Regions from separate parts of the Methylobacterium sp. NMS14P genome, predicted to be linked through region 4. Evidence: riboswitches for the same ligand, from Rfam matches in the RefSeq annotation. Region 4 holds a riboswitch; each other region holds the start of a gene.
What was found. Region 4 has a riboswitch for cobalamin ahead of LOK46_RS07730 (class I SAM-dependent methyltransferase). Riboswitches for the same ligand answer to the same signal wherever they lie in the genome.
Positions count from the first base shown of each region.

Region 1: another riboswitch for cobalamin. It lies ahead of LOK46_RS25765 (TonB-dependent siderophore receptor); the one in region 4 lies ahead of LOK46_RS07730 (class I SAM-dependent methyltransferase).
Region 2: another riboswitch for cobalamin. It lies ahead of LOK46_RS14050 (TonB-dependent receptor plug domain-containing protein); the one in region 4 lies ahead of LOK46_RS07730 (class I SAM-dependent methyltransferase).
Region 3: another riboswitch for cobalamin. It lies ahead of LOK46_RS04555 (TonB-dependent receptor); the one in region 4 lies ahead of LOK46_RS07730 (class I SAM-dependent methyltransferase).

Region 1 covers NZ_CP087106.1:5,410,783-5,417,896, reverse strand. Annotated here, with positions in the region: gene LOK46_RS25770 (hypothetical protein) at 37-960, shown strand; cobalamin riboswitch at 1,290-1,488, shown strand; gene LOK46_RS25765 (TonB-dependent siderophore receptor) at 1,812-3,728, shown strand; gene LOK46_RS25760 (DUF1624 domain-containing protein) at 3,728-4,909, shown strand; partial or broken gene LOK46_RS25755 (TonB-dependent siderophore receptor) at 5,080-6,093, opposite strand; gene nikR (nickel-responsive transcriptional regulator NikR) at 6,096-6,557, opposite strand; gene LOK46_RS25745 (ATP-binding cassette domain-containing protein) at 6,557-7,114, opposite strand, start outside.
Region 2 covers NZ_CP087106.1:2,916,581-2,923,694, forward strand. Annotated here, with positions in the region: gene LOK46_RS14035 (ABC transporter ATP-binding protein) at 1-429, opposite strand, end outside; gene LOK46_RS14040 (FecCD family ABC transporter permease) at 426-1,472, opposite strand; gene LOK46_RS14045 (ABC transporter substrate-binding protein) at 1,469-2,302, opposite strand; gene LOK46_RS14050 (TonB-dependent receptor plug domain-containing protein) at 2,311-4,281, opposite strand; cobalamin riboswitch at 4,401-4,609, opposite strand; gene LOK46_RS14055 (PepSY domain-containing protein) at 5,096-5,368, shown strand; gene LOK46_RS14060 (hypothetical protein) at 5,368-5,625, shown strand; gene LOK46_RS14065 (hypothetical protein) at 5,657-5,833, opposite strand; gene LOK46_RS14070 (phosphatase PAP2 family protein) at 6,009-6,734, opposite strand; gene LOK46_RS14075 (MFS transporter) at 6,744-7,114, opposite strand, start outside.
Region 3 covers NZ_CP087106.1:958,274-965,387, reverse strand. Annotated here, with positions in the region: gene LOK46_RS04565 (TonB-dependent receptor) at 1-1,752, shown strand, start outside; gene LOK46_RS04560 (PepSY domain-containing protein) at 1,765-3,237, opposite strand; gene LOK46_RS04555 (TonB-dependent receptor) at 3,231-5,414, opposite strand; cobalamin riboswitch at 5,700-5,892, opposite strand; gene LOK46_RS04550 (NUDIX hydrolase) at 6,030-6,464, shown strand; gene LOK46_RS04545 (RluA family pseudouridine synthase) at 6,607-7,114, shown strand, end outside.
Region 4 covers NZ_CP087106.1:1,640,510-1,647,623, forward strand. Annotated here, with positions in the region: gene LOK46_RS07715 (FecCD family ABC transporter permease) at 1-842, shown strand, start outside; gene LOK46_RS07720 (ABC transporter ATP-binding protein) at 839-1,603, shown strand; gene LOK46_RS07725 (class I SAM-dependent methyltransferase) at 1,618-2,274, shown strand; cobalamin riboswitch at 2,358-2,570, shown strand; gene LOK46_RS07730 (class I SAM-dependent methyltransferase) at 2,678-3,472, shown strand; gene LOK46_RS07735 (TonB-dependent receptor) at 3,469-5,646, shown strand; gene LOK46_RS07740 (ABC transporter substrate-binding protein) at 5,648-6,538, shown strand; gene LOK46_RS07745 (FecCD family ABC transporter permease) at 6,619-7,114, shown strand, end outside.

The DNA.
Region 1 (7,114 bases), 2.5 Mb from region 4:
TAGATATAGCATCAGCTATAATTATGGGTTCGGGCTATGCCGCACATCGGGGCTCCGCGTCGCCTCTCGGCTCCAGGATGGGCCCTGTTCGGCCTCGCCGCGGCGCTGGGGCTCACCGCGGGACCGGCCCTGGCCCAGTCCCTGCCCACCGCTGCGGAGAACCTGACGCCGGGCGACCTCGACAGCGAGCATCTGTTCGGCTTCACCGAGGGCAGCGACCTCGGCGTTCCCGGGGAGGCGGAGCTGGAATGGGAGACGAGCGGGCGCCTCGGCCGGCGCGTCGCCCGCTTCCTGACCGTGGACAGTTCCCTCGCCCTGAAGGTGCCGCTGACCAACGATTTCCGCCTGGCCCCGGGCGTCACCTTCAACGCCTACGACATCGGCGCGCCGGGCACCCCGACCCGGACCACGGGCGGCTTCAACGGCGGCTTCCTCGAGACCCGGCTGCGCCTGCTGGATCGCCGGGCGGCCCCCTTCGGCCTGACCCTCAGTATCGTGCCGGGCTACGGAACCGTCGACGGCGGGTCCGGCGTGCCGGCGCGCAGCTTCGGCACCGAGATCGGCCTGCTGGCCGACCGCGAGATCATCCCCGGCAAGCTGATCGCCGCCGTCAATGTCGGCTTCGCGCTCTCCACGACGCGGCTGACCGTGATGGACGCGCCCGTGCGCGGATCGGGGATCGAGGTGGCGGGGGCGCTGGCCTACTGCGTCCGGCCCGGCCTCTTCCTCGGCGGCGAGGCACGCTATGCCCGGACCTACGACGGCCTGGCGCTAGACCGGTTCGCGGGCGAGGCCGTGTATCTCGGACCGACCGCCTACACGACCCTGTCACCCCAGGCCTGGGCCTCGTTCACCTGGAGCTTCCAGGTGGCCGGGCAGGCGATGGGCGAGCCCGGACCGCTCGACCTGTCGAGCTTCGACCGCCATCAGATGCGGTTGCGCGTTGGGTACAGCTTCTGACCGCGGCCTGCGGGCTTCACAGGGGCGAGGGACAGGCGCCAAGACAGCGGGAGGACGCCGGTCTTCGGGTGCTTTGACGGAGAGACTGGCGGAGAGGGGATGCCGCCGTATGATTTAGAAAAACATTACACATCAAAGACTTATTTGATCGGCCGCGGAGGCATCTGTGCCACCACAATGGCCCGTGGGGTGCGTCTCAGCAAGCGGCGCAAGACCGCCTCAACACGACCTTCTGGGGACGACTGAAACGGTGGTGCGCCTATCGCCGAATGGATTGCGACGTTCGCCGGATGGATTGTTGGCTCGCGTTGACTCACGAGTTCGTGAGGCTGTAGCTGGATCGTGACGGTTCCCCCTTCGGGGGATCAAAAGGGAACGCGGTGAGGGTCTCCCCGATGCCGCGGCTGCCCCCGCAACTGTAAGCGGCGAGCCCAGCACCACCGCGTCACTGGATGAGCCTCATCCGGGAAGACGGTGCGAGGGCGGTGACCCGTGAGCCAGGAGACCTGCCGTCAGCCGTGGTCACACGCGAAACGCGTCGGGCGGGGTGTCCTGACGGGTGTCAAAGCGCTGCCTCGTGAGGTGGTCGCCAAGGCCTCGTTCGCGGTGACGTGCCACTGCCGTCCCGAGGTCTTGAGTCCGTGTCCCGTCCCGCGCCGCAATGGCGGCTTCGCGCATCCGTCGCATCACTCGCTCTCGTATTCCTTGGGCTGACCCCGGCGACCGCCCAGGGCTTACGAGCCGACGCCGCCACAGAGGCGGTCGTTCTCGACCCGCTCTCGGTCGAGGGCAGCTACACCGCCGCCCCCACCTACCAGGTCAGGGATCTCTACAGCGGGACCAAGACCGTGATGCCGCGGCTCTCGCTGCCGCAGCAGGTCGACGTCGTGCCCCAGGAGGTCCTGCGGGATACTGCCGCCACGCGCGTCGAGCGCGCCCTCGACTACGTGCCGGGCGTCGGCAAGCAGAACGATTTCGGCGCCCAGAACCTCGCGCTCTACTCGGTGCGCGGCTTCGCCACCCAGGACATCTTCTTCAACGGCTTCAACATCGCCCGCGGCTACAACGGCGCGCCGGACACCCAGAACGTGCAGTCCATCGAGGTGCTCAAGGGACCGAGCGGGGCACTCTATGGGCGCAGCGACCAGGGCGGCACCGTCAACATCCTGACCAAGCAGCCCGTGGCCTTGCCCTTCGTGGAGACGGGCACGCTGTTCGGGAGCTTCGGCACGGCGCGCACCACCGTCGATGCCGGCGGGCCGCTGAACGAGGAAGGCACCGTCCTCTACCGGTTCAATGGCGCGCTCTCCCGGCAGGACAGTTTTCGCGATTTCGTCGACGGCGACCGCGTCTTGGTCGCACCGGTGGTGAGCTGGCTGATCAGCCCGGAGACCAAGCTCACCGTCGAGGCTCAGTACCTGCGCAACCGCCAGACCTTCGACCGCGGCACCACCGCGGTGAACAACCGCCTGGGCCTCGTCCCGCGCTCGCGCTTCTTCGGTGAGCCGGGCGACGACTCCGTGTCGGAGGCCGGGATCCTGCAGATCCGCCTCGATCACGCCTTCAACGCCGACTGGCAGCTCAGAGTCGCCGGACACTTCAACACCGGCAGCCTGACCGGTTTGCAGACCGGCGCGACCGGCCTCCTCGATGACGGCCGTACCCTGCTGCGCGAGTTCCGCCGGCACGACTTCACCTGGGGCGTGGCGATCGGGCAGGCCGAGCTCGTCGGGCACTTCGACACCGGGCCGTTCGCCCATACCGTGCTGCTCGGCCTGGAGCACGAGCGCTACAACAGCACCGAGAACCTGCTTCGCTCGACGCCGCGGCTCGACCCTTTCGCCATCGACCTGTTCACCCCGGTCTACGGCCAGCCCAAGCCGCCCTTCACGCGGCGCTACAGCGCGAGCGAGAACGTCGGGAACACCGCCGTCTACGTGCAGGATCAGATCGCGCTCAGCCCGGAATGGAAGCTCCTCATCGGCAACCGGACCGACTTCTACAACCAGACCTTCCGCGACAAGGTCGGCAACGAGCGCACGGAGCAGGACCGGACCGGCTTCTCGCCCCGCGCGGGTCTCGTCTACCAGCCGCTCTCCTTCCTCTCGCTCTACGGCAACGTGGCGGCCTCGTTCCGTCCCAACACCGGCTTCGACATCGCGACCCGTCCCTTCGCCCCAGAGACCGGCTTCGGCTACGAGGCCGGCATCAAGCTCGACCTCTTCACCGGCCTGAGCGTGACCGGCGCGGCGTTCCACATCGAGAAGGAGAACGTCCTGACAACGGACCCGCGGGACTTCTTCTTCCAGATCGCCGCCGGGGCGGTGCGGAGCCAGGGCTTCGATCTCAGCTTCGTCGGACAGGTGACGCCCGAGTTCCGGGTGATCGGCGGTTACGCCTTCATCGACGCCGCGGTGACCCGCGACGAGGTCCTGCGGGTCGGCTCGCCGCTCCTCAACATCCCGCGCCACTCCGGCAGCCTGCTCGGGGTCTACGAGGTCCAGGCCGGCGACTGGAAGGGTTTTGGGTTCGGCGGTGGCGTTCGGGCCGTCGGCTCGCGTCTCGGGGACAGCGGCAACGAGCGGTTCCGGCTTCCTGGCTACGTGCTGACCGACGCCCTGGCCTACTACCGCTACGAGAACCTGCGCTTCGGGCTCAACGTCGATAACATCTTCGACGAGACGTACTACGAGCGCTCCTACAACACATTCTGGGTCGGCGTCGGCGAACCGCGGCGGGTGACCGTCAGCATGACGGCGCGCTTCTGATGGGCGTGCATCCTGGAACGCTGCAGGCGTCGACGAAGGCACCGGCCGCGACCGGACGCCTCGCGTCCATCGACGCCCTGCGCGGGCTGGTGATGGTGCTGATGCTCCTCGACCACCTGCGTGAAACCTGGTTTCTGCACGTGCCGGTCGCCGATCCAGTCGATGCCAGGACCGCCCTGCCAGCCCTGTATCTCGCCCGCCTCGCGGCCAGCCTGTGCGCGCCGATCTTCATCGTGCTGACGGGCGTGGCCGCGTACCTGTTCAGCGCCCGGCACACCCTGGCGGAGACGCGCGCCTATCTCGTGAAGCGCGGTCTCGTGCTCATGGCCCTGGAGGTCTTCTACCTCTCGGAACTGTACTGGGGCGTCGCCAGCCCGACGCTTTGGCTTCAGGTGATCTGGTGCATCGGCGTGTGCATGATCGTCCTGGCAGCGCTGATCGGCCTGCCGCGCTCGGCGTTATTCGCGGTCGGAATGCTGGTCGTTTGCGGACACAACCTCCTCGATCCGATTCAACTTCAGCCCGACAACCCCCTCTTTACCGTCTGGGCCATGCTGCACCAGCGCGACGTCATTCCCCTTCCCTTCGGATTGGTCGCGAAGACGACCTATCCGGTGCTTCCCTGGATCGGTGTCATCGCGCTCGGCTATGCCATCGGTCCGTGGTTCCTCCCCGGTGTCGCCACACGTCGGCGCGAGCGCCGTTTCGCTGCCGTCGGCATCACGTTGCTGGTCACCTTCGCGCTGCTGCGTCTGGCGAACGGCTACGGGGACAGGCCCTGGTTCATCGTCGACGAGAGCGCCTTGCGGACCGCGATGAGCTTCTTCGCGTTGACGAAGTATCCGCCATCGCTGCTGTTCCTGCTCCTGACGCTCGGGAGCGGGGCGCTATTGCTCGTCCTATTGGAGCGCATGGGCGACCGCCCGGTCGTCGCGGCGCTGGCGGTGTTCGGCGGTGCGCCGCTCTTCTTCTACCTGTTTCACCTGACGGTTCTGCGGCTGCTCTACCACGGCGCGTTCGCGACCTGGGGCGCGACGCAGGGGACCGTGTTCGGCGTCGGCAACTATGCGTGGATTCTCGTGTGGTCCGCTGGGCTGATCGCGCCCCTCTACTTCCCGACGGCATGGTTCTCGCGCCTCAAGGCGTCGCGGCGCGACATCGCTTGGCTCAAGTACCTCTAGGTCAATCTGCAATATGCTTGTCCCGTGAGGGGCTGCTTGCGGCGTGCTATGATCATACGGCAGCCCCCAACAGAACCCTCAAAGCGGATTTCGATCTGGCGCGAACAATACCGTCGACGACGCCCGCCTTGAGCCGCAGGGTCAGAAGCTGACCGTGAGCGACCCGGTGACGCGCCTCGGCGATCCTGGGTAGACGCGGTACACGTTGAGCGAGCTCTCATGGTGCTCTGCCCCGGCTCCCCGAGGAAGCGCGAGATCGGCAGGAAGCCGAGCTGCTTGTTGATGGCGATCACGCCCCGGTCGAAGATGATCCGGTTGCGCTGGATGTCGGCCTCGACGGTGACGCGCGTGTCCGGCGTGATCTGCCAGCTCACCACCGGAGCGACGAGCAGCCGGTCGCTGTCGACGAAGTCGCGGAAGCTGCCCGCGCCCTGGGCCGCGAAGTTGAAGCGGTAGAGGACGGTGCCGTCCTCGGTGAGCGGACCACCCGCGTCGACGGTCCCGCGGGTCAGGCCGAACGAGTCGAGCTGGTTGCCAAACTCGACGAAGCGCTGGGCGGTCGGCTGCTTGGTGACGATGTTGACGAGCCCGCCCGGATCGCTGCGTCCGAACAGGCCGGCGCCCGGCCCTTTCAGAACCTCGATGCGCTCGATGTTCTGCGCGTCGGGCGGGGGCGGCGTACCGCGGTTGAGGGGGAAGCCGTTCTGGTAGATCTCCGAGGTGGTGACGCCGCGGATGGCGTAGCTGAAGATGCTGAGGCCGCCGAAATTGTTCTGCTGCGCCACGCCCGGCAGGTAATTGAAAACCCGGTCGACCCGGGTGGCGGCGAGATCGGTGATGGCCTCGCGCGGCGCGACCGTGACCACCTGGGGGACATCCAGTTGCGGCGTGTCGGTCTTGGTGCTGCTGACCGCCCGCCCGGCTCCGTAGCCCGGTGTTGGGCCGATCAGGCCGATCAGGCCGATCGTGCCGGCGGCGGTCGTCGTGCCGGACGGCGAGCCGGCTCCGACCGACTCGACCGACAGCTCTTCCAGCGCCACGCTCTCCTGCGCCCGCGCCTCGCTCGAGGGCGTCCCTGTGGCGAGCACGGCCGCGAGGGCGAGACCGGTGCCGTTTCGCGCGCCACGTGACGGGCGGGTCACCCGCCGACGGACAGGGGCCCGGGCCGGATGGAGCACCCGCATCATCACGTCCGGATATGCTCGTGGGGATGGGGCGTGTGCCCGTGCGGGTGGTCCACGACCTCGATCCGCGCCGGGATGATCGACAGGCTGTCGTGGCGCACGCCGCGCTGTGTCGCGATTGCGTCGACGAAGGCGTGGATCTCCCGGACACGCCCGCGCAGGACGAGGGTGTGCAGCGCCGCCTCGTGGTCCAGTGGCACCTGCACCTGCGTGATGACGAGGTCATGCCTTGCCCGCTGTTCCTCCGCGAGGCGCTGCCCAAGGTCTCGCACGCCGGCTTCCGCCACGAAGGTGAAGGTCGCCACGCAGGCGTGGTCGGGATCGCGCTCGCGGCGCGCTTCCGCGAGGCCCCGGCGCAGCAGGTCGCGCATCGCCTCCGAACGGCCCGCGTAGCAGCGGACCTCCGCGATCCGGTCAACGGCGTCGACGAGTTCGTGGTCCAGGGTGACGGTAATCCGCTGCATCAGCTTGCACCCGCTGGGAGGGCCGGGAGGACGGCGTCGACGAGCTCGCGCGCGGCCGGATGCTCGAGCTCAAGCCTCGGTCGACACGGCGACGAGTCGACGACCCGCCCGTCGTCGAGAACGACGACCCGATCCGCGAACCGGCTCGCCAGACGGATGTCATGCGTGACGAGCAGGAAGGCGGTTCCCTGTTCATGTCGCAGGACGGTGAGGCGGTCGAGGATCTCGATCTGTAGCGGCGCGTCCAGGTTCGAGACCGCCTCATCGAGCACGACGAGCGCAGGTCGGGTAGCCAGCGCCCTGGCGAGGCCGACGCGCTGCACCTGGCCGCCGGAGAGCTGGCTCGGGAGCCGCCCGATCACGGATGGGTCGAGACCGACGAGAGACAACAGCGCATGGACCCGTGCTCGCCTCTCCGTCGCCGAGAAGCCGGTCAGATGCCGCAACGGCTCCGCAATCGTGCGGCCTACCGTATGGCGCGGGTTCACCGCCGTGAGCGGGTCCTGAAGAACCATCTGGACCGCCGACCTGAAAGCTCGCCGCCCCGCGTCGTCGAG
Region 2 (7,114 bases), 1.3 Mb from region 4:
CTCTCCCGAGGAAAGGGTCGGCTCGGCTCGGGCTGCGAGATGGGCGATGTCTGTCCGCGCCATAGCCCGCGCCACCGCAATCTCGTCGGCCTCGGCCAGGGATGCGAACGCACGACGGTGCGGCAGCCGGCCGAGCGCCACAATCTCACGAACCGTCATCGGCCAGCCGACGCCGGTCCCCTGGAACAGGGCGGCGATGCGGCGGGCACGCTCCTCGCGGGCCAAGCCGGACAACGAACGGCCGTCGAGGGTGACCTGACCCTGCGTCGGGACAATGAGCCCCGCCAGAACACGAAGGAGTGTGGTCTTGCCGGCTCCGTTTGGGCCAACCAGCCCGACGAAGCGGCCGGGCTCCAGGGTGAGACCGATGTCTGAGAGGATGGTCCGTCCATCCAGCGTCACCTGGGTGTCGTGCAGGCCGAAGCTCATGCCCGCCTCCCGCGGCTGCGCAGGAGCAGCACGATCAGGAATGGCGCCCCGACCAGAGCGGTCACCACGCCGAGCTTGAGTTCCGGCCGGGTGGCGAGCAGGCGCACGCCGATATCCGCCGCGAGGACCAGGACCGCCCCCGCGAGGCCGCTCGGCAGCAGGCACGCGCCGGGGCGAGCACCAACAAGGGGCCGCATCAGATTCGGCACGACGAGGCCGACGAAGCCGATAGCACCCGAAACCGCGACCCCGCTGCCGACAGCCAGGGCCGCACCGGTGACGAGACGCAGGCGCACGGACACCAAGCCGACCCCGAGGCTCGCGGCGGTGTCCTCGCCAAGCGTCAGGGCGTCGAGGGCGGAGCCTGTCGACAGCATGAGAGCCCAGCCGACAGCCATCAGCGGAAGGCACAGGAGCACGTGGTCCAGACTACGGTCGCTGAGAGAGCCCATCAGCCAGAACACGATCTCCAGGGCCGCGTAGGGGTTCGGCGAGAGGTTCAGTGCCAGCGCGGTCAGTGCCCCGGCCAAGCTCGACAGCCCGACTCCCGCGAGGATCAGCCCGAGGGTACTGCTGCCGCGGGCGGCGAGCGCGTTGAGGAGAAGCGCGGCCACGCCGGCGCCCGCGATGCCGCCGAGCGGTAGGGCAAGGCTCACGGTAGCGGCGAAGCCACCATAGAACACGACCACCGCGCCAAGCGCCGCCGCGGAGGAGATGCCGAGGATGCCCGGGTCCGCGAGCGGGTTGCGCAGGTAGCCCTGCAGCGCTGCGCCGGTCAGGCCGAGGCTGAAGCCAACCAGCACTCCGAGCAGGGCGCGCGGGATGCGAAGCTCCCACAGGACCAGGGCCGGAAGCGTCGTGCGACCGGTAACGAGGTCCGCGAAGGCGGCGGGCACGTCGAAGGGTGCGTAGCCGATGGCGATGGAGGCGAGCGTCAGCGCGAGGGTGGTGAGCCCCAAGACGGCGATGACGGTTCGCCGGGCGCGCGGCGTTCCGAGGCGACGGGAGTCCGTTGGACGGAGCGAGGTGACCGGCGCATTCATGGCCGAGGTGCCTGCGTATTCACTGCGTCGGCGAGGCGCGCCACCACCTCCGCGACCTGCGGCCCCGGACAGGTCCAGAAACGGTTCGGGATGTCGACCGTCCGGTGTGCCCGCGCGAGAGCCCGAAAGACCGGATGGTGCAGGAGTGTGTCGGCGAGCGAAGGCGAGCCCGGTGCGCCCTCGTCGACGACGATCAGGTCCGGGTTCGCCAGCGCCGCCGCTTCGAGGGGCACCTGCCCGAAACGGTCACGCCCGATTTCGGCCGAGACGTTGACGAGGCCGGCGGCGCGGATCAGCGCGTCCCCGAGCCCGCCGGGTGCCACCGTGAAGGCGTTCGGGCGCATCACCAGGGCGCGGAGAGGCCGCCTAGCCGGCACGATGGCGGCAAGACGCGCATCAAGCGTCGCCACCATCGCCTCGCCCCGTTCGGGATGGCCGAGCGCCGCCGCGACCTGCCGGATCTGCGCGCGGACGCCGTCGAGGTCGGCCGGCACGCCGAGTTCGAGCACGGGGGCGCCGACGCGTTTGAGCATGCCCACCGTGGAGCGTGTCGTGAAGGCACCGGCGATGACGAGATCGGGCTTCAGGGCCACGACCTCCTCGGTGAGCCCCCGCGTCACCGGCAGCCCGACCGCCTCGGTCGCGACCGTCGACCCGCGCGGGTCGCGGGCGAGGTAGGTGACGGCCAGAACCTGGTCACGGTCGGCCAGCCGCAGGACGAGCTCGTCGGCGCACAGGTTCATCGAGACTACCCGCACGGGTGCCGCCGCCGCGCCCATGGGTACGGCGGACATCATGGCCGCGAAGGTGATCACGAGGCGCGAAGGCATCGGCGACCTCAGAACGACGTCACGCGGACGCCGCCGTAGACGGCGAGCCCCGGACCCTGGAAGCCGGTCGGGTTCTGGTAGCGCTGGTCGAACAGGTTATCGATCCGCCCGAACACCGTCAGGGTCTCGCTCCAGGCGTAGTTGACCGAGAGGTTCACCAGCGTGAAGCCGGGGGCCTTCAGGCGGGGTACGGAAAAGTCCCGATTGCCGTCCACGAACGACCCCAACACGATTAGCGTGCCGGTCATGGTCAAGCCCGGCATCAGGTTCCAGATCGCGGTCGCGCTGACCTTGTTGCGTGGCCGACGCAGCAGCTCTTGGTGGGCGATCTCGTCCTTCGTCACCGTGGTGGTCCAGTCCAGCCGCCCGCTCCAGAACTCGTTGAAGCGCAGGGCTACGAAGCTCTCGGTGCCAAAGGCGGTCGCACGGCCGACGTTCACGTTGGTGGAGAAGGTCGGGTAGTAGGCCGTCTGGATCAGGTTCTTGAAGTCGGTCTGATAGTAGATCGCACCCACGGTCATGAAGCCGTCGAACAGCGGCTGCTCGAAGCCGCCGTCGAACCCGAAGCTTTCCTCCGGCCGTAGGTTCGGGTTCCCGAAGAAGCGGAAGCCCGGATAGTCCTGATAGAGCTGGCTCAGGGTCGGCGGCTTGAAGCCGGTGCCGACGCTGCCCTTCAGGCGGGTCTCGGTGCCGGGCACGATGTAGCTCGGCGCCACCCGGAAGGTGGTCGCGCCGCCGAACTGGTCGTTCGCGTCGTGGCGGATGTTGGCGACCAGCGCGGCTCCCGCGAAGGGTGTCGTCTGAAGCTCGGCGAAGCCGGCGGTGTTGCCGTTGGATCGGTCGATGCCGGTCGTCTCGAAGCGCTCGTCCTCGCGCTGTGCCCCGAACAGGACGAGGTTGCCGGGTGAGACCTGCCAGTCGCCGCGGTAATCGAACCGGGTCCGCTCCCCGAGGTAGGTGGTGGGCGTCGGCGGCGCGAGCGGGTCGAGCGGGCCGGCGAACAGGCGGTCGAACTTCGAGTAGTTCGCCCCGAAGACGTTGTGGAAGCCGGGCACCGGCGTCCACTCGGCCTCGCCCCTCATGATCAGTTGCTGCTGGTCGTTGAGGTTCCGGTAGGGCAGTGGCACGTACGGGAAGCCGCCGTCGGCCTGGTCGAGATAGGTGCTGTCGGAGAAGCGCAGCACGTAGTTGAGGCGGAACTCGTCGGTGAGTTGCGCCCCGAGCTTGGTCGAGACCGTCTTGATGTCGGTGAAGGCGGTCCGCAACGGCACCCCGCGAGGCAGCAATTCGAACGGCGTGACCTGGACGGCGGATTGCCGGATGTGGCCGACCGACACCGAGTAGTCGAAGATGCCCTCCGAGCCGGAGATGTTGCCGAACTGGTTGAACGTGCCGAACGAGCCGCCCTCGACGGTCGCCGTCGCCCGGGCCGGTCCCTCGCCGCGCTTGGTCACGACGGAGATGACGCCGCCGATGGCGTCTGCGCCATAGAGGCCGCTCTGGGGCCCGCGCAGGATCTCGATCCGCGAGAGGTCGTAGGTCTGCAACTGGCTGAAGTCGAAGGCACGGTTCGGGGTCGACGGGTCGTTGACGTCGATGCCGTCGATCTGGACCTTCACGTGGTTCGAGTTGGTGCCGCGGATGAAGACCGAGGTCTGGCCGCCGGCGCCGCCGGTCTGCACGACGTTGAGGCCGGGCACCTGCTGGAGGGCATCCGGCACCGTCCGGCGCTGCTGCTCCTGAAGCAGGCGGTCGGTGAGCACGGTGACACTTGATCCTGTGTTGGCAATCGGCGTCGGCACGCCCGTGGCCGAGACCGAGATCTCGGACAGGGAGACCGACGCCTGTGCGCCTCCCTGGGCATCGGCGAACGGCGCGGCGACCTGCTGCGCGAGGGCGGGAATGGAGACGAGCAGCGCGGATGCGGCGCATGACAGCGCCAAGCTACGCCGAAGCGCGGAGGGAACGGAACAGGACACGGGACGGCCTCGGGGGACGGCTGTGGCACGTCACCGCGAACGAGGCCTCGGCGGTCGCGTCCTCCAAGGAACCACGCCGCCGCGACACCTCCCAGGACACCCCGCCCGGCAAGCTCCGCGTGTGACCACGGCTGACGGCAGGTCTCCTGGCTCGCGGGTCGTCGCCCTCTCATCGTCTTCCCGGGCGAGGCCGCCCAGTGACGTCGTGATGAAGGACTCGCCGCTTACAGTTGCGGGGGCAGCCGCGGCATCGGTCGAGCCCTCACGGGCGTGGCCTCACCGCGTTCCCTTTTGATCCCCGAGGGGAACCGTCCCGCTCAAGCTAGGCTGCGATGCGTCCATCCGTCAACGCATGGAAACACGTTGTTCAGATGTGTGGCGTCCGGGACGGGTCGCTCGTTGCCGCGATATCGCCTAGCCGACAATACCAAGAACTAGGGTCGGTAGGCTTTAGACGTCCTAGGTCGAGATCGGATCCCGCTCTCGAAGCGCCAATTCTCGACGCAGCTGCTCCTTCACGGCATCTCGTACGGCCGGGCTCCGAAGCTTGCGATGAAGGCTTTCCTTCGTATGGCCCTCGAACGGCCGCTCGGCCTGCCAGCGGCGGCGCGTCATTCCGATGATGGACTCTATCAGCATATCCCAGCCTGCTTTCCTATCGCAGGCTGTTACCCTCGCTCGCCGCGGCGTGGCCAGACCGGGCGGGACATCCCGGTCATTCCGACGGGCATGCCTGCTCTGGCTTCACGGCCGACGTGGGGCAACCGTCCTTCGCGCTGTCCGTTGACGGGCATTGCTGGAATGGAGGCGGCTAATGAAATCCCGGACCCTTGCCCCGATCGCCTTGGCCATGGCCATGTGCTTGGCAGGCCCTGCCATCGCCAAGAGCGACAAGCCCGGGGCCGACTGGATGCCCGCCGAGCAGGTCAAGCAGAAGCTGATGGATGCGGGCTACTCCAGCATCACCGAACTGGAGGCTGACGACGGCCACTGGGAAGGCGAGGGCATGAAGAACGGCGTGAAGATGGAGTTCCACGTCGATCCCAAGACGGGCGCCATCACCAAGGAAAAGCCCGATAAGGACTGATGGGCAAGGCCGGGCAATTCGCCACCGCTGAGGTCGGCGGCGGCAAGAAGGGAAAGCGCACGGCGTATCTGGTTGCCGTGCGCCGGAAGCGCGAGGCGATACGCGTTTACGCCGTGGTCGCGACCTCGGCTGAGGCCGCGCTTGCGCACGTGGACGTACTGACCGAGGACGGCATGGAGACCGAGGTTGTCGGTGCCCTCTCGCGGGACCTGACACGGAGCCTGGGTCTCAAGCCGGGCGAGATGCGGCTCGTCTGACGAGCCAGCCCCCGGCCCTACCACCCGGTACTCAGTACAGCCGCCAGGCTCCAGCCTGCTTCTTGGCCTTCTTCAAGTGGCGCAGGCCTCTGATCGCGCGGACGAGCTTCTTGGCCTGACGCTTCTCGCAGGTCTCGATGACGGGCCGACCGGCGACCTTGACCATGAAGTGCCCTTCGGCCGCCTTCTCCTTGGTGACGTAGTGCATGGTCGGTCTCCTGTCGTTCGGGGCTCGGACGTCGAGCGGCCTGTCTCCGGGGTAAGTGCATGCGGCGACGAAGGGCGCGCGGACGCCCGGGGTGCCTGGAATCGCAGATGGACACGTGGGCTGACCTCGCAACCCGGCTCCCGCCTTCGTGATCCTGACCGAAGCGGCGTTCGTCTTAACGACCGGAGACTCCCTGGGCCGCGATTTCCGCGGTCGCCCGGTCGAGATCCCGTTTGAAGCGAGGGTCGCGGAACAGCACCTCCGCGATGGCGGGCGCAGCGATCTTCCCGGCTTCGAGGTCGGATGGGAAATGGGTGCCGGCAATCATCCGGTTCTCCCCGTAGGAGGCCGCGAACGCGAACAGCGCCTGACGTTTCCTGGGCACGAGGCGCGACAGCACTGTGGCCGCGAGATACCCGAACGTGGCGTGGCCGCTCGGGTAGGACGTGCTGTCGGAGCGATGCCCGAACGTGGCGAGGTCCGGCTTCACCGTGTAGGGCCGCGGCCGGGCGATGGCGGCCTTGGCCGCCAGCACGGCGAGTTCGCCGTCTTGGAACACATGCTCGATAAGCGCCGCGGTGTCCGGCATCGTCTCCGTGGTGAAGGTCGGTCCGAGAACCCCGGTGAAGCGGTCGAGGGTGCACGGCAGGTTCGCGGTGATGCGGCGCTCGTCGTCGGGCGTACGAGCGCGGACGGCAGTTTCCACGGCCTGCATGTCCACCTTGGCCGCTTCCGTGCCGGCCTCAGGCGGGGGCGGCAGGACGCGCTGGAGCGTCATCGCCGCCGGGTCGATGTAGGTGCTGTGCAGCGTCCCGGCGGCGGCGGGCAGGGCGAGGGACAGGAGCACGGCCAGCGTCGCGGTGAACCGCTTACGCCCCCCAATGGCCACCAGATGTTTCACCGTCCCACCTCATGCATTGCCGGGTCGCAACGCCCGCAGCCACGCCGCCGGGCCGACCCAACGCTTCCCGGGGGCGGTCTCCGGCAGCAGCACCACGAGCACCCCCAGCGCGACCGCCGCGACGGCAGCGCACGCGAGATAGGCCGCATCGAACCCCGCCTGCTGGACCAAGGTTCCGGCGATGACGAATGACAGGGAAGCGCCCGCGCCCTGCACCGTCCCGATCAGGCCGTGGGCGGCGTTGTAGCGGCCGGTCCCGCGGGTGATGTCGGCCATCACCAGGGGCTTCACCGCACTGAGCAGCCCGGCACCGACGCCGTCGAGGCACTGGACCGCGATCAGCCAGTACGGGTCGCGCCAGACGAGGTAGAGCAGGGCCC
Region 3 (7,114 bases), 680 kb from region 4:
ATCGTCAACGGCGGCGTGTCCGACCTCGGCGAGGACCACGCCGTGCCGGTCAACCCGCTGGTCGCCGACCGGATCGAGGTGATCCGCGGCCCCGCGACCCTGCGCTACGGCTCGGGGGCCATCGGCGGCGTCGTCTCGGCCGACAACAACCGGGTGCCGACCTTCATCCCGGCGAACGGGGTGCAGGGCCAAGTCACCAGCGGCTTCTCCAGCGTGGATAACGGCCGCCTCGGCGCCGCCACGGTGGATGCCGGCGGCGACGGCATCGCGGTCCACGCCGACGGCTTCAGGACCGCGAACGACAGCTACGCGATCCCCGGCGGGATCCAGCGCAACTCCTACAACGAGTCGCAGGGCGGCGCGGTCGGCATCTCGGCGATCGGCGACCGCGGCTTCGTGGGCATCTCCTTCAGCCACTACGACGCGGTCTACGCGATCCCCGGCGGCGTCGCCGAGCAGGACCGGACCCGCCTGACCCCGAACCAGGACCGAGTCCTGTCGCGGGGCGAGTACCGCCCGCTCGACGGGCCCTTCGAGGTGATCCGCTACTGGGCGGGCTACTCGGTCTACCGTCACAACGAGGTCGGGATCGGCGACGACGGGATCGAGGGCGTCCAGGCGATCTTCAAGAACCGCGAGGCCGAGGGGCGCCTGGAACTCCAGCACGTCCCGGTCTTCACCCCGTTCGGCAAGCTCACCGGCGCGCTCGGCTTCCAGTCGGACCGGCGCGTGATCAACACGCAGCTCGAATCGTTCCTGCCGAAGACGGAGTCGCGCGCGAACGCGGTCTACCTGTTCGAGGAGCTGGAACTGCGTCCGGGCACGCGGCTGCAGGCGGCCGGGCGCTACGAGGTCGACCGGCTGTCGAGCACGGCGGCCCAGTTCCCCTCCGACTACGTGCCGGTCGACGGCCAGGAGCCGTTCCAGTACGCGCGGACCCGGCGCTTCGCCCCGAAGAGCGCCAGCATCGGCGCCCTGCAGGACCTGCCCTACGGCTTCGTGGCGAGCCTCACCGGCTCCTACGTCGAGCGCGGGCCCACGGGCTACGAGCTGTTCTCGCAGGGCCCGCACGACGCCACCGCGACCTTCGAGATCGGCAACCCGAATCTCAAGAAGGAGCGCGCCCGGACCGTCGAGGCCAGCATCCGGCGGGCCGAGGGGCCGTTCCGCCTCGACGCCACCGGCTACTTCACGCGCTACACCGGCTTCATCTACCGGAACTACACGGGCCTGACCTGCGACGACGATTTCGCGTCCTGCGGCGTCGGCACCGACAACCGGCAGATCGTCTACCAGCAGCAGAACGCGACCTTCTACGGCGCCGAGATCATCGGCCAGTACGACCTCGTGCCGGTGGGCAACGGCTTCGCCGGCGTCGAGGCGCAGTTCGACTTCGTCCGCGCCCAGTTCGACAACGGCGCGAACGTGCCGCGCATCCCGCCCTACCGGCTCGGCGGCGGCGTCTACCTGCGGGCCGACGGGTGGTTCGCGCGGGTGAACCTGCTCCACGCCTTCAGCCACGACGCCACGGCCGTGTACGAGACGCCGACCCCCGGCTACGACGACCTGCGCGCCGAGCTGAGCTACACCAAGGCCGTCGATCCCGCGGTCTACGGGGCGAGCGCGATCACCCTCGGCGTCCAGGGCCGCAACCTCCTGAACGACGACATCCGCAACTCGACCTCGTTCAAGAAGGACGAGATCCTGCTGCCGGGGCGGAACGTGCGGCTGTTCCTGACCGCGCGGTTCTGAGGGCCGCGTCGGTCATCGAGGTTTCGGAGCCGGCTGGCCGCGGCGCAGCCTGCGCCAGCCCGCGACGATCCCCGTCACGGCGATCCCGGCCGCCAGGAGGTTGAGGATCCACTGGGCCGCGTCGTGGAGCGGGCGGTTGCCTGTGAGCCCGGGCAGATCGAGGCGGTGCGCCGCGTCGAACAGCCAGCGGTTGATCCGGCCGGAGCGGTCCAGGCGCTGGAGGATGGTTCCGTCCCGGGGATCGACGTGGAGCCAGGTGGCGTCCGGGTCGCCGAACCGCAGGCGCAGCACCGGGAGCGGCCGCGGATCGGACCCGTGCGGGTACCAGTACAGGTCGTAGGCGCTCAGGCGCTCCGCCGCCCGCAACCCGCCGCCGGGCAGCGTCGGGGCCGCGGCACGCGCGATCGCGGCGGCATCGAGGGCCGCGCCGTCATCCGCGCGGCGCGCCGGGACGCCGGCCGGGCCGTCGGCGACGATCCACCATGCTCCGCCGATCGCGGCGAAGCGCAGCGCTCGCGTCCCGGGCCCCGCGAAGCCGCGCAGGGCCTCGGCGGTGAGGCCGAGGCCCTGCGGCTGTCCGGCATAGGCGGCGCGGATGGCGTCGGGCGCCGCGGTCGACGCGAACCAGCGGTTCGGGTTCATCGAGATCCAGCCGCTCAGGATGAAGGTGCTGAGTCCGATCCCGCCGGCGAGGCCGAACAGGTGGTGCCAGCGGGCGAGCCCGCGATAGGGCGTGACGGCCCCGCCCGCGTAGCGCCGCCGGAGGCGCAGGCGCCAGATCCCGATCGCCAGCCCGCTCAGCGCCCCCAGGGCGGCGAGGCCCGACAGCCACAGCAGGACCGTCCGCCACAGCTCCGCCCGGGCGCGCAGCGGCGTGAGGTAGATCCAGTGCGCCACGGCGCCGACCCAGTTCCAGGCCCGCTCGGACCGGGTCGTGTCGAGGGCGATCTCGCCGGTGACCCGCGAGACGTAGAGTTCGGTCCCCGCCGGGTCGTCGAGGGCGACCTTCAGGAAGGGGCGGAGCGGGTCGTACCGGGCCGTGACGGTCCACTGGTCGCGCTCGACCGGCTCGACGCGCGCCTCCAGCGTCCCCTCCCCCGCGAGACGCCGCGCGTCTTCCGGCGTCACCGGCCCGAGGCGCGCGCCGGTCCGCGCCGAGACCGTGGCCCGGCCGCCGTCGCGGTCGGCGATCCGGTAGATGGCCTCCCCGCCCCGCATCTCCAGGCCGAAGGCGGCCGGCACGCCGCCGAGGCCGCCGGCGCGGAGAGCGTCATCCGGCGAGACCATGATTTGGTCCCAGGCGATCGGGCCGAGCCGTGACAGGCGCTCGGCCGCGGTGAGCGCCGGGAACGGCACGTAGAGCATCACCAGCCCGGAACCGATCCACAGGGCGAAGAGCAGCCCCGCGGCGATTCCGGCCCAGCGGTGGAACAGGAGCAGCCAGCGCCGTCCCGCCTTGCCGAGCCGGCGCGGCAGGCTCACCACGTCACCGTGTAGGCGACCTCGACCGAGCGCGGGCGCCCGAGCAGCCAGTTGGTGCCGACCCCGTTCACGGCGTTGCCCGAGATCGCGTAGACCTTGTCGAACAGGTTGTAGACCCGCAGGGACAGGCGCGACTCCGCCGTGACCTGATGGTCGAGGACCACGTTGACGAGGTTGTAGGCCGGGCGACGCGCCGTGTTGCCGAAGTCGCTGTAGACCTGCCCGACGTTCTGCAGCCCGACCCGCGCGGTCCAGTCGCGGGCGACGTCCCAGGTCAGCCAGAGGTTGGCCACGCGCTCGGGCACGTCGATCGGCTGGTTGCCGGCATACGAGACCGTGGCGCCGCCCACCGTCTGGTCGAACCGGTCGTACTGCGCGTGGAGGAGCGCAAGGTTGCCGTCGAGGCGCCAGCCCGGCGCGAACCGCCAGCCCAGCGCCAGCTCGAAGCCCTGCGAGGACTGGCTCCCGACCTGCGTCGAGAGCGTCGGCTGGCCGGGGATCGCCGAGATCAGGTTGTCCTTGACGATCCGGTAGCCCGCCACGGTCCATTCCAGGGCGCCGTCGAAGGCCAGCCCCTTGGCGCCGATCTCGACCTGATCGCCGGTCGCGAGCTTGAAGCCGGCCAGCGACTGCGACAGCGTGATCAGGCTGTTCACCGGGTCGGTGGCGAAGCTGTACTGGGCGTAGAGCGCGCTGTCCGGCGTCGGGTTGTAGACGAGGCCGAACCGGTAGCCCAGCGCCCGGTAGGTCTTCTCGAACCGCGATCCGGTCTGCAGATCCTCGCGGTTCAGCGTCGGCACGTCGAGGCGCACGCCGGTGAGGAACGAGAGCTTGTCCGACAGGATCAGCCGGTCCTCGGCGAAGACCGAGGCCTGGCTCGTCTGCGTGGCGTAGGCCGGACGGGCCCGCCCGTTCTGCGGGAACAGGCCCGGATCGTAGCCGGTGAGCGGGACGCTCGTGGTCTGGTCGAAGTAGAAGTTGTTGGTGTGGCGGAAATCGATGTGGTTCACGTCGAAGCCGGCCACGAACTGGTTCGGCAACCCGAACAGGCTGCCCCGGAAGGTCGCGTCGAGGCGGTCTCCGACCTGCTCCTGGCTGTGGTAGATCTCCAGGTAGTCGCCCCGGTCCACGAGCCCGGTGCCGCGGTTGTAGCTGTACTGCTCGACGTCGAGCCAGTGGCGCCGGCTGGTGAGCCGGTAGGCGGTGTTGCGGATCGTGATGTCGGCCGAGGGGGACCACTCGGTCTTGAGCTGGGTCCAGTTGTCGGCCCAGGTGATCTTCGCGTCGCGGACGTTGTAGTTGTTGAACCGGATGAGATCCGGGATGCGTCCCTCGACGAGCGGCGTGCCCCAGTAGCGGGCCGGTTCCTGGTAGCCGAGATCGTGGCTCAGGGTGAAGGCGAGGTCGGCGCTCGGCCGGAACAGCAGGGCTGCGGAGACGGCGAGGTTGCGGAAATCGCCCTCCGGCCGCATCCAGCCGTCGGCGCGGTTGCCGCTGACGTTGAGGCGGTACGCGAAGGTGTCGCCGTACTCCGCCTGGCCCAGCGGGCCGCCGGAATCGAGGGCGAGCCGCGCGACCCCGTCGGTGCCGATGACCGCGCGGGCGGCGTTGATCGGCACGAAGACCGGCTTCTTGGGCACCACGTTGATGACGCCGCCGATGGCGCCGTCGCCGTACAGCACCGAGGACGGCCCGCGCAGCACCTCGATCCGCTCGACGTTCCACGTGTCGAACGGGAAGGTCACGGTATTGGCGCCGACGTAGAAGCGCGTGCCGTCGTAGAGTTGCTGGATCGAGTTCGGGCCGGCAAAGCCGCGGGACGTGAACGCGCCGTTGCCGTTGCCGGGCGCCGCGATGGTGGTGATGCCGGTCGCGTCCTGGGTCACGGCCTCGGCGATCGTGTCCTGGCCGCGGAGCCGCGCGGTCTCGCCCGACACGATGTCGAGGCTGGCCGGCGTCTCCAGCGGCGTCAGGCCGAGGCGGCTCGCGGTCCGGTCGGGCGTGCGCAGGTTGAGGCCGTTCGGCGGGAGGCGGCCCGGGTCACCGCCCGCGCCGGCGACGGACAGTTCGTCCAGGGTGACCGCGTCCTGGGCGGCGGTCGGACTGGCGAGGAGCGCGAGGAGAACGCCGCAGAGCGGGGCCCGCCCGCCGAGGCAGGAGCGATAGGTCGATGGAGACATGGGAGAAGCGGTCCGTGCACGGCGCGCGCCGGCCCCCGCGTCGTACAAGCATTGTAATAACATTACAATGCGACCGCTGTCCGGCAGCCTCTGCCTGCGCGGGCGCGCGACGGCGTCCTGCGACAGGGCTCGAGTGGTTCGGGACGGCGGAGACGGGCATGGGGAACGGCGTCGCGGGCGCGCTTGCTGTGGCACGTCACCGCGAACGAGGCCTCGGCGACCGCCTCCCCTCGGGACTGGCGGCGCCTCGACACCCGCCAGGACACCCCGCCCGGCGCGTTTCGCGTGTGACCACGGCTGACGGCAGGTCTCCTGGCTCGCGGGTCGCCGCCCTCGCACCGTCTTCCCGGGGTGACCCAGTGACGTGGTGGTGAAGGGCTCGCCGCTTACAGTTGCGGGGGCAGCCGCGGCTTCGGGGCGAGCCCCTCATCGCGTTCCCTTTTGATCCCCGAGGGGAACCGTCGCGCACAGCTTGGCCGCAGCGTGCCCGGGCGTCAACCGTATGTCCGGTTGTTGCCGTGGATCGGCGCGCGGCACGTCGGCCCGTTGCGGCCTCACCGACGGCGGGCTAGCCCGTGCGGGATGACGGTCTGGCGGCCCCCTGCGGAGATTCGCGTGAAGGCGCTGGGTCTGCCCCGGCGCGGCAACAGCCTGCTCGTGGCGGAGGTCCGCGCGGATGACGGGCGGCTGAAAGGCGTCCGGCCCCTCGGCGGCAGCGTCGCGTTCGGCGAGCGGGTCGAGGACGCCCTGATCCGGGAGTTCCGGGAGGAGCTCGGTGTCACCGTCTCGGTGCTCGGCGGCCCCCGCGTCATGGAGAACATCTTCACGCATGAGGGGCAGGTCGGTCACGAGGTGCTGTTCCTGTTCCCCGTCGCCCTGCCGCCGGGGCGGTTCGACGGGCAGGAGCGCTTCGTCTTCCACGAGGATTCCGGCACCGCTTGCGTGGCGCGGTGGTGCGATCTGGACGGGCTCGACGTGCCGGGCGGTCCGGATCTCTTCCCCGCCGGCCTGAAGGCCCCGCTCCGCGACGCGTGGGGTGCGGAGCCCTGACGGACCGAGCCGGTCCACCGCCTTTGCCGCTCGGCGCGGGCGATGCTACAGCCGGGCAATCCCATCGGTCCGGACGTCCGCGACGCCGCGGCCCACGCGCCCGGACGCTCCGTCCGACGCGAAGACGGGTGCCGGCGGAAGCATGACGACACGACCTCCCAAAAGTGGCGGGCCGAAGGGGCGCAAGCCTCAGGCCGGCAAGTTCAGCACCAGCAAGTTCAGGGGCGGCAAGGCCCAGGCCGACGGCCGCGCCCGCACGGGCCCGCGCACCAGCGCCCGCGACGCCGCCGAGCGCGCGGCCCGCAACCGCGGCGAGGATGCCGGCACCCGCGATCCCTGGGGTGCGCAGGCCGCTGCGGCCCCGGCGCCGGCCCGGCCGCCGAAGCCGCGCCGCGACGCCGCCGCACCGCGCGATGCCGCGGCGGGCAAGCCCGGCAGCCGGCCGCCGGCCAGGCGCTCGGCGGCCCCCTCCCCGGTCCTCGCCACCGCCCCTGCCCCCGCTTCTGCCCCCGCGCCGGGTCCGACCCGGCGCGAGCAGCGCGCTGCCGCCTCCGCGACCCTCGCCTCCGGCGTGCAGACCCTGACCGTCGAGCCGGACGAGGCCGGGATGCGGATCGACCGCTTCCTCACCGCCCGCTTCCCGCTCCTGC
Region 4 (7,114 bases):
TGCTCGTCGACTACCGACTGAGCCGCGCCCTGTTCGCTGCCTGCTGCGGAGCCGCGCTCGCGGTCTGCGGCGTTATCCTGCAGGCACTCCTGCGCAACCCGCTTGCCGAACCTTATCTGCTGGGTATCTCGGCGGGCGCCTCCACCGGCGCCGTCGCGGTCATGGTGCTCGGCCTCGGCGGTGCGGCGGTCGGGGTCTCGGGCGGCGCCCTGCTCGGCGCCGTCCTGGCCCTCGTGACGGTCGCCCTTCTCGCCATGGGCGCCGGCGGCACCAGCGAGCGCATGATCCTTTCGGGCGTGGCCGCGGGCCAGATCTTCAATGCCGCGACGGCCACCGTCGTGACCACCTTCGCCAGCGCCGAGCAGGCGCGCGGCGTGATGTTCTGGCTCCTCGGCAGTCTGGGCGGGGTGCGCTGGCCAGACGTGTGGCTGGCGGCACCGGTGACGCTCGCCGGGTTCGCGGTCTGCCTCGCGCATGCCCGCAGTCTCGACGCATTCACCTTCGGCGAGGACGCCGCCGCCGCGCTCGGCGTGTCGGTATCCCGGGTCCGCCTCGTGCTGTTCGGGACGACGGCCGCGATGACCGCCATCATGGTCAGTATCGCGGGGGCGGTCGGCTTCGTCGGCCTCTTGGTCCCGCACGCCGTCCGGCTTGTCGTCGGGCCGCGCCACAGCCGCCTGCTGCCGGCAGCGCTCGTGACCGGAGCGGTGTTCCTGGTGCTGGCCGACATCCTGTCCCGCGTCCTGATCGCGCGGCAGGTCGTGCCCATCGGGGTTGTCACGGCCCTGTTCGGGGCTCCGGCCTTCGCCCTGATCCTCATTCGCTCGCGGCGGCCCGCATGACGCTCGCGGCGCAGGACCTGCGATGGGGGGCAGGCGGGCGGATCATCGTCGACGGCGTGAGCCTGGAGGCGGCGCCGGGACGGATGCTTGGGCTCGTCGGGCCGAACGGCTCTGGCAAGTCGAGCCTGCTGCGCCTGCTCTGCGGCCTACGGAAGGTGAGGAGCGGGGTCGTGACCCTCGGCGGCACGAACATCGGGGCTCTATCACGGCTGGCCGTCGCGCGTCGCATCGCCGTGGTCGAGCAACATGCGGGCACGCAGTCGCAGATGACGGTCACGGAGGTCGTGCGCCTCGGTCGCACGCCTCACCGGGGTGCCCTGTCCCCCTGGGTCGAGGCCGACGAGGCGGCGGTCCAGGGCGCCCTGGCGCAGGTCGGGTTGGACGCGCGTCGCGATCAGCCCTGGGAGACGCTGTCGGGTGGCGAGCGCCAGCGCGCGCAGATTGCCCGCGCCCTCGCTCAGGAGCCGAGCGAGCTCGTGCTGGACGAGCCGACCAACCACCTCGACGTGCGCCACCAGCTCGACGTGCTCGCCCTTGTGCGAGGGCTCGGCGTCACCAGCATCGTCGCCCTGCACGACCTGAACCTGGCCGCCCTGTTCTGCGACGAGGTCGCCGTCCTGAACGAGGGGCGCCTGGTCTGTTCCGGGCCGCCGGAGGCGGTGCTGACCGCCGAGATGATCGCGGAGGTGTTCGGGGTGCGCGCCGAGGTCCGCGTCTCTGCACTCAGCGGCCGGCCCCACATTGAGTACCGTCCGGATTGATGGAGCCCTACGACATGAGCGCATCCGAGGTCGCCGCGGGCGTGACCGCCTATTGGGACAGCCGGGCCCCCCACTTCAATGGCGCGGCGTCCCATGTCCGAACCCCGGACCTTTGGGAGGAGGTGCTCGCCGCGGCGTTCGCTGCCGGCGAGCCGAAGGACGTCGTCGACCTCGGAACGGGCACGGGGGCGTGCGCTCTGGCCGCGGCAGCGCTTGGTCATCGAGTACGAGCCGTTGACGGTTCGGCGGAGATGCTGGGCGTCGCACGGGAGGCTGCGAGGCATGCAATGCTCGACGTCCAGTTCGTTCAAACCCTCATCGCGGAGGCGCCACTGGAGCCTGCCAGCGCCGACATCGTCACGATCCGAAACGTCCTCTGGACGCTGGAGCGGCCCGCTGAAGCGCTTGAGGTCGCGCGCCGCATCCTGCGGCAGGGAGGGCGCATCGTCGTCTCCGACGGTCTGTGGTCGGCAGCACCAGAGAATCGTTCGGACTACGCCGCCGAGCTCGCACGGCTCCTCCCGTTCCATGCTGGGCTCACCGAGGCCGATGCACGAGACCTCCTGACAGAAGCTGGGTTCACCGACACGACGGCTTGGCAGCATCTTTTCCGAACGCCGCCTTATCCGGGGGATGTCCCCGTTTTTGTCCTCTCTGCCGTCAAGCGGTGATTTTGCAGCAGGTCGAGCGACGAACGCGGGAAGCCTAGCCTTGGGGTCGGCTCAAGGCAGTTGACAATCATCGCACCGCTTGGTTCTTGAACCACGGTCAAGGTTCTCGTCATCACATGATGGCGAGCTAAGAGGGAATCCGGTGCGGCGTTTCACGCCCAGGCCGGAGCTGTCCCCGCAACTGTAAGCGGCGAGTCCTCCGTCGATCAGCGTCACTGGTGAGTCTCTCACCGGGAAGGCCTGACGGATGACGGCGACCCGCGAGCCAGGAGACCTGCCCTGACCAAGACATGTCTCGTGGGCGGGGTGTCCCGACGGGCCGTATGCGGCGTGCAGCCTCGAAGGCTGCGCCGGCTGCCTACGCCCATCGACGCCATCCCCGCTCGGGTTCGGGGAAGGACCGATGGAACAGGCGCGATCAACCAGGGTGCCTCCGGGCACTACACACCCATTCACGTCCGTCGCTGATCCGACCGGCATCGATCCGCTCGAACTCTACGCCGCAGGCATTGACGCCTCGGATTATGTTGCCCGCGTTGCTCCATTGGTGCGCGCGGCCGTACCGGAGATTGGCGACCTGCTCGATATCGGCGCCGGGGGCGGGCAACTCGGCCGCGCCTTGCGGGACCGGGAAGCAGTCTGGGCAGCGATCGAGCCTGCGCCGACCATGCAGGATCGGCTGCGAGCTGTGGCACCGCCGCCGCGGCTGTACGAGATTGGCTGGCGGGAAGCCGACTTGCCGGAGGCTTGTGCCGATACGGTGCTTGCCGCCAACATGCCGGCACCGCTCACAGAGGCTGCGGCGTTCCTCGTCCGCTGCCGGCGATGGGCCCGGCGCAGCGTCGTCTGGGTGGTGCCAGCCCAGAACGGCCCGCGCGGGCTCTGCCTTGCGGGCTGCCTTCCGCGGGAGTGGCACGGCGAGGACGAGACGCCAGGCGTCGACCTCGTTCTGGCGAACCTGCCACGGGCCGACCAACCGGCGATCGCCGCCCGCACCGATTGGACCTTCAGCGCGATCGTGCCTGACCTGGTGCGCCTGTCCTCCTACCTCGCCGATCGCCTGAGCTGGTCACGGACGGACACCAGACGCCTAGCGCTTGCCGATCACCTCTCCGCGCAGGCCGTCCCCGTCGCGGGTGGCCATCGCCTTTCCGTGCCCCGCGCATCGACCATCCTCGTTTGGAGGCAAGACTCGTGACGCTCCGCCGCCTCGTATCCCTGGCTCTCTCGTTCGCCTGCGGCAGTGCGCTTTCAACGACCGCAACGGCGCAGGACAGCCCCGAGGTCAGCCTTGACCAGCTCGTCGTGACTGCGACCGGCCGACCGGAACCGCGCTCGGAGATCGCCGGCACGGTGCAGGTCATCGACCGTTCGATGATCGAGAACTCGACGGCCAAATCCGTCACGGGCGTGCTGGAGGACTACGCCGTCGGCTTCTTCTCGGAGTGGACGCCCGGTCAAACCTCGATAAATATCCGAGGCGGTGCCACGGATGGGCAGGGCAAGGATTTCAAGAGCCAAGTCCTCGTCTTGATGAACGGCCGGCGCGCCGGTACCGCCAACTTGTCGAAACTCTCCATCGCCGACGTCGAGCGCATCGAGATCATCCGTGGCCCGTCCTCGGTGATCTATGGCAGCCAGAACATCGGCGGCGTCATCAACATCATCCTCAAGACCGGCCGCACCGCGCCCGGCACCTTGATCCAGGGCATCGGTGGCAACTGGGGCCTCGCCGACGGTTGGGCACAGACTGGCGGCGTCGCCGGCCCGTTCGACTACTATCTCGGCGTCTCTGGCGCCCAACGCGACGACTACTTCGCCGGATCGGGTGGCGGCCGCATGGCCAACACGCAATGGAGCCGCATGGGTATCACCGGCGCGCTCGGCCTGCAGGTGGACCCAAACAACCGGTTCGATTTCACGCTGCGCAGCGACGGCATCTACGGTGTCGGCTTCCGCGGCTCCGGCGGCAACATCTACAGCAAGGACGATCGCCTCAACGGCTCGTTCGACGCGAGTTACACCGGTCGGTCAGACGACGGCCGAATGAGCCTGTTCGCGCAGTTCTACCGCGTCAACGACGAGGATCGCTTCAAGTGGGCCTCGCCGGTTCAGCGTGGCAACACCGGGCTTCCGGTTCGCGGTACGGCGGCCGACTTCAACACACGCTACCTCGACATCACCGGCACCCGCTTTCAACCGCGGTTCAACCTATTCGCCGGGAACGATCTCCTCCTGGGCTGGGACTGGGAGACGAGTCAGCTGCGCTCCGACCGCTTCCGAGCCGGCGTCCCGGGGAACCCGCTGGCGCAGGTCTCGCCGCAGGACAACAACCAGACCGACCAGTTCCATGCCCTCTACCTGGAAGATACGCAGCGCCTGTTCGACGACCGGGTGACCCTGCGTGGTGGCATCCGCCAAACCTTCGGCACCACGAGTTTCGACCCGACACCCTATCTCACGGGGCAGGTGAACGGGTCGCGCCCCTACGAGGCGACGACCTACTCTGTGGGTGCGACCTACAAGGCGACTGACTGGGCAGCCTTCCGGGTCGGCGCGTCCTCCGGCTTTCGGGCGCCAACCGCTACGGAACTCGCTGCCGACTTCAACACGCTCGGCGGCGGCCGCGTCTTTGGCAACCCCAACATCCGACCCGAGACCAGTCAGCAGATCGAGGTCGGCATGACCTTGGCCGACACGGTCTCCCGCCTGGACGTCGCCCTGTTTCAGAACGTCATCTCGAACCGGATCATCACGCGCGCTCGGCCGGGGAACGTCAACACCTCGGATTACATCAACAATCCCGGCGACGTCCTCATCCGCGGCGTGGAAGTCCAGTACGAGACCGACATGCTGCGCATGCTCGCGTGGGAGCCCGGGATCTGGCGCTGGAAGGCCTACGCCAACGGCAACTACAACTTCGACATGAAGGACGAAGGCTCACTCTCCGTGGCCTCGGCCAACACCCATCGGGTGGAGCGAGTCTACCTCTACCAGCTCGCCCTCGGCACGCGCTTCGGACAGGCAGGGGTGCCCTATCCCTGGACCATACAGCTGCAGGGCGTGCTCAATGGTCCGGTCTGGTACAACACCGAGGAGAACCTGCTTGTGCCGGCTGCCGAGCCCTACCGGGAGTACATCTGGCGCAAGGATCCGTTCTTCCTCGTCAACGTCCGTGGCGAAGTCGAGGTGCTGCCGGGCGCGAAGCTGTTCGTGCAGGTGCGCAACCTTCTGGATGTGAACTACCACCCGCTGTTCATCGCCACGGCCGGTGCGGGGACTGCGCTCGCCGACCTCCGCTTCTACAATGGCAGCGGCGGCACCTCCGCACCGGGTCGCGATGTGCAGGTCGGCTTTCAGGTGCGGTTCTGACATGCGCGTCGCGATCGGAGGCCTCGTCGTCCTTTCGGTCGCGGCTGCCCCACTTGCGGCCGATCCGATCCACCTTTCCGACGCCATCGGCCGGCAAGTTGTGCTGCCGAGGTCGCCTCGACGTATCGTCACGATCTTTTCATCGAACACCGAACTGGTGGCGGCCTTGGGGTTGGCAGACCGGATCGTCGGCATCGACGCATTCACGCGCTTCCCGCCGGACATCGCTTCAAAGCCTGTGGTCGGCGGCAGGCTCGGTTTTTCGGTGGACGCAGTGGTGGCCCAGATGCCCGATTTGGTACTGGTCACTCCCGCCCGGCAGGCGGCGCACCAGCTCGTCGCCCCGATGGAGCGGCTCGGCGTGCCGGTGCTGGTGCTGACGAGCCGCAGCGTCGAGGAGGTGCTCGGCAACATCCGCCTCGTCGGCCGCGCGACGGGTGAGGATGAGCGTGGGAAGCAGCTCGCCGACGCCCTGGCATCCCGCCTCTCGCGAGTCACCACATCCGTCTCGAACAGAGTTTGCCCGCGGCTCGTCCTCATCACGGGGCGGCTCGGCAATGGCCTGCTTCTCACAGCGCGGCCAGGAACCTACACCGCCGACGCCTTGGCGCGGGCTGGTGGCTGCCCGGCACTAGCCGGGAGGGGTGACCTCGCGCAGGTATCGCCGGAAGCGTTGCTGGCTTCGGATCCAGACGTGCTGCTGCTCGCAGGTCGCCCCGATGAATTGCGGGAGCTTAAGGCGCGATCGGGGTTTCGTTCGATGCGGGCCGTGCGTGAGGGTCGCGCCTATGTGGTCCCACGTGCCGAGTTCCTGATCCCTGGGCCCCGTACCGTCGACGGCATCGAGCGTCTCGCGAGCCTGCTGCATCCGCCGGTAGAGGGCGGTCCGTGAGCCCCGTCTTACGCCTCCTGCCCCTCATCGCGCTCGCGCTCGCGTTCGGGGCCAGCGCTGGGCATGATTGGGTCAGCCCCGTGGATCTCGTTCGAGCGCTCGCCGGAGCGGACGACCTGCGCAGCCGGCTGCTGCTCGAATGGCGTATGCCCCGCGTGCTCGCCTCAGCCTGCGTCGGCGCGATGCTCGGGATCGGCGGCGCGATCTTCCAAGGGGTGTTCCGCAACCCCCTTGCCGAGCCATACCTGCTCGGCTCCGCCGGAGGCGCTGCGATCGGTGCCACGGTGGCGCTTCTGGTTCCACTCGGGATGCCATCCGCCCTCGCTCTTGGAGGCCTGTCGTTCGTCGGGGCCTGGGGAGCGACGGTTCTGGTACTCGCGGTCGCCCGGGGCGCATCCGCCACCGATGCGGCCGGCCTCCTCCTCGCCGGTGTCGCGGTGGCGGCGATGCTTGGGGCCGTGCGCTCGTTTCTGATGCTCGCCCTCTCCGACGAGAGCGTCAGTCTCCAAGTGGTGCTGAGTTGGACGCTCGGTGGGATTCAGACTCCGACGTGGGAAGGACTGGCCCTCCTCGCTA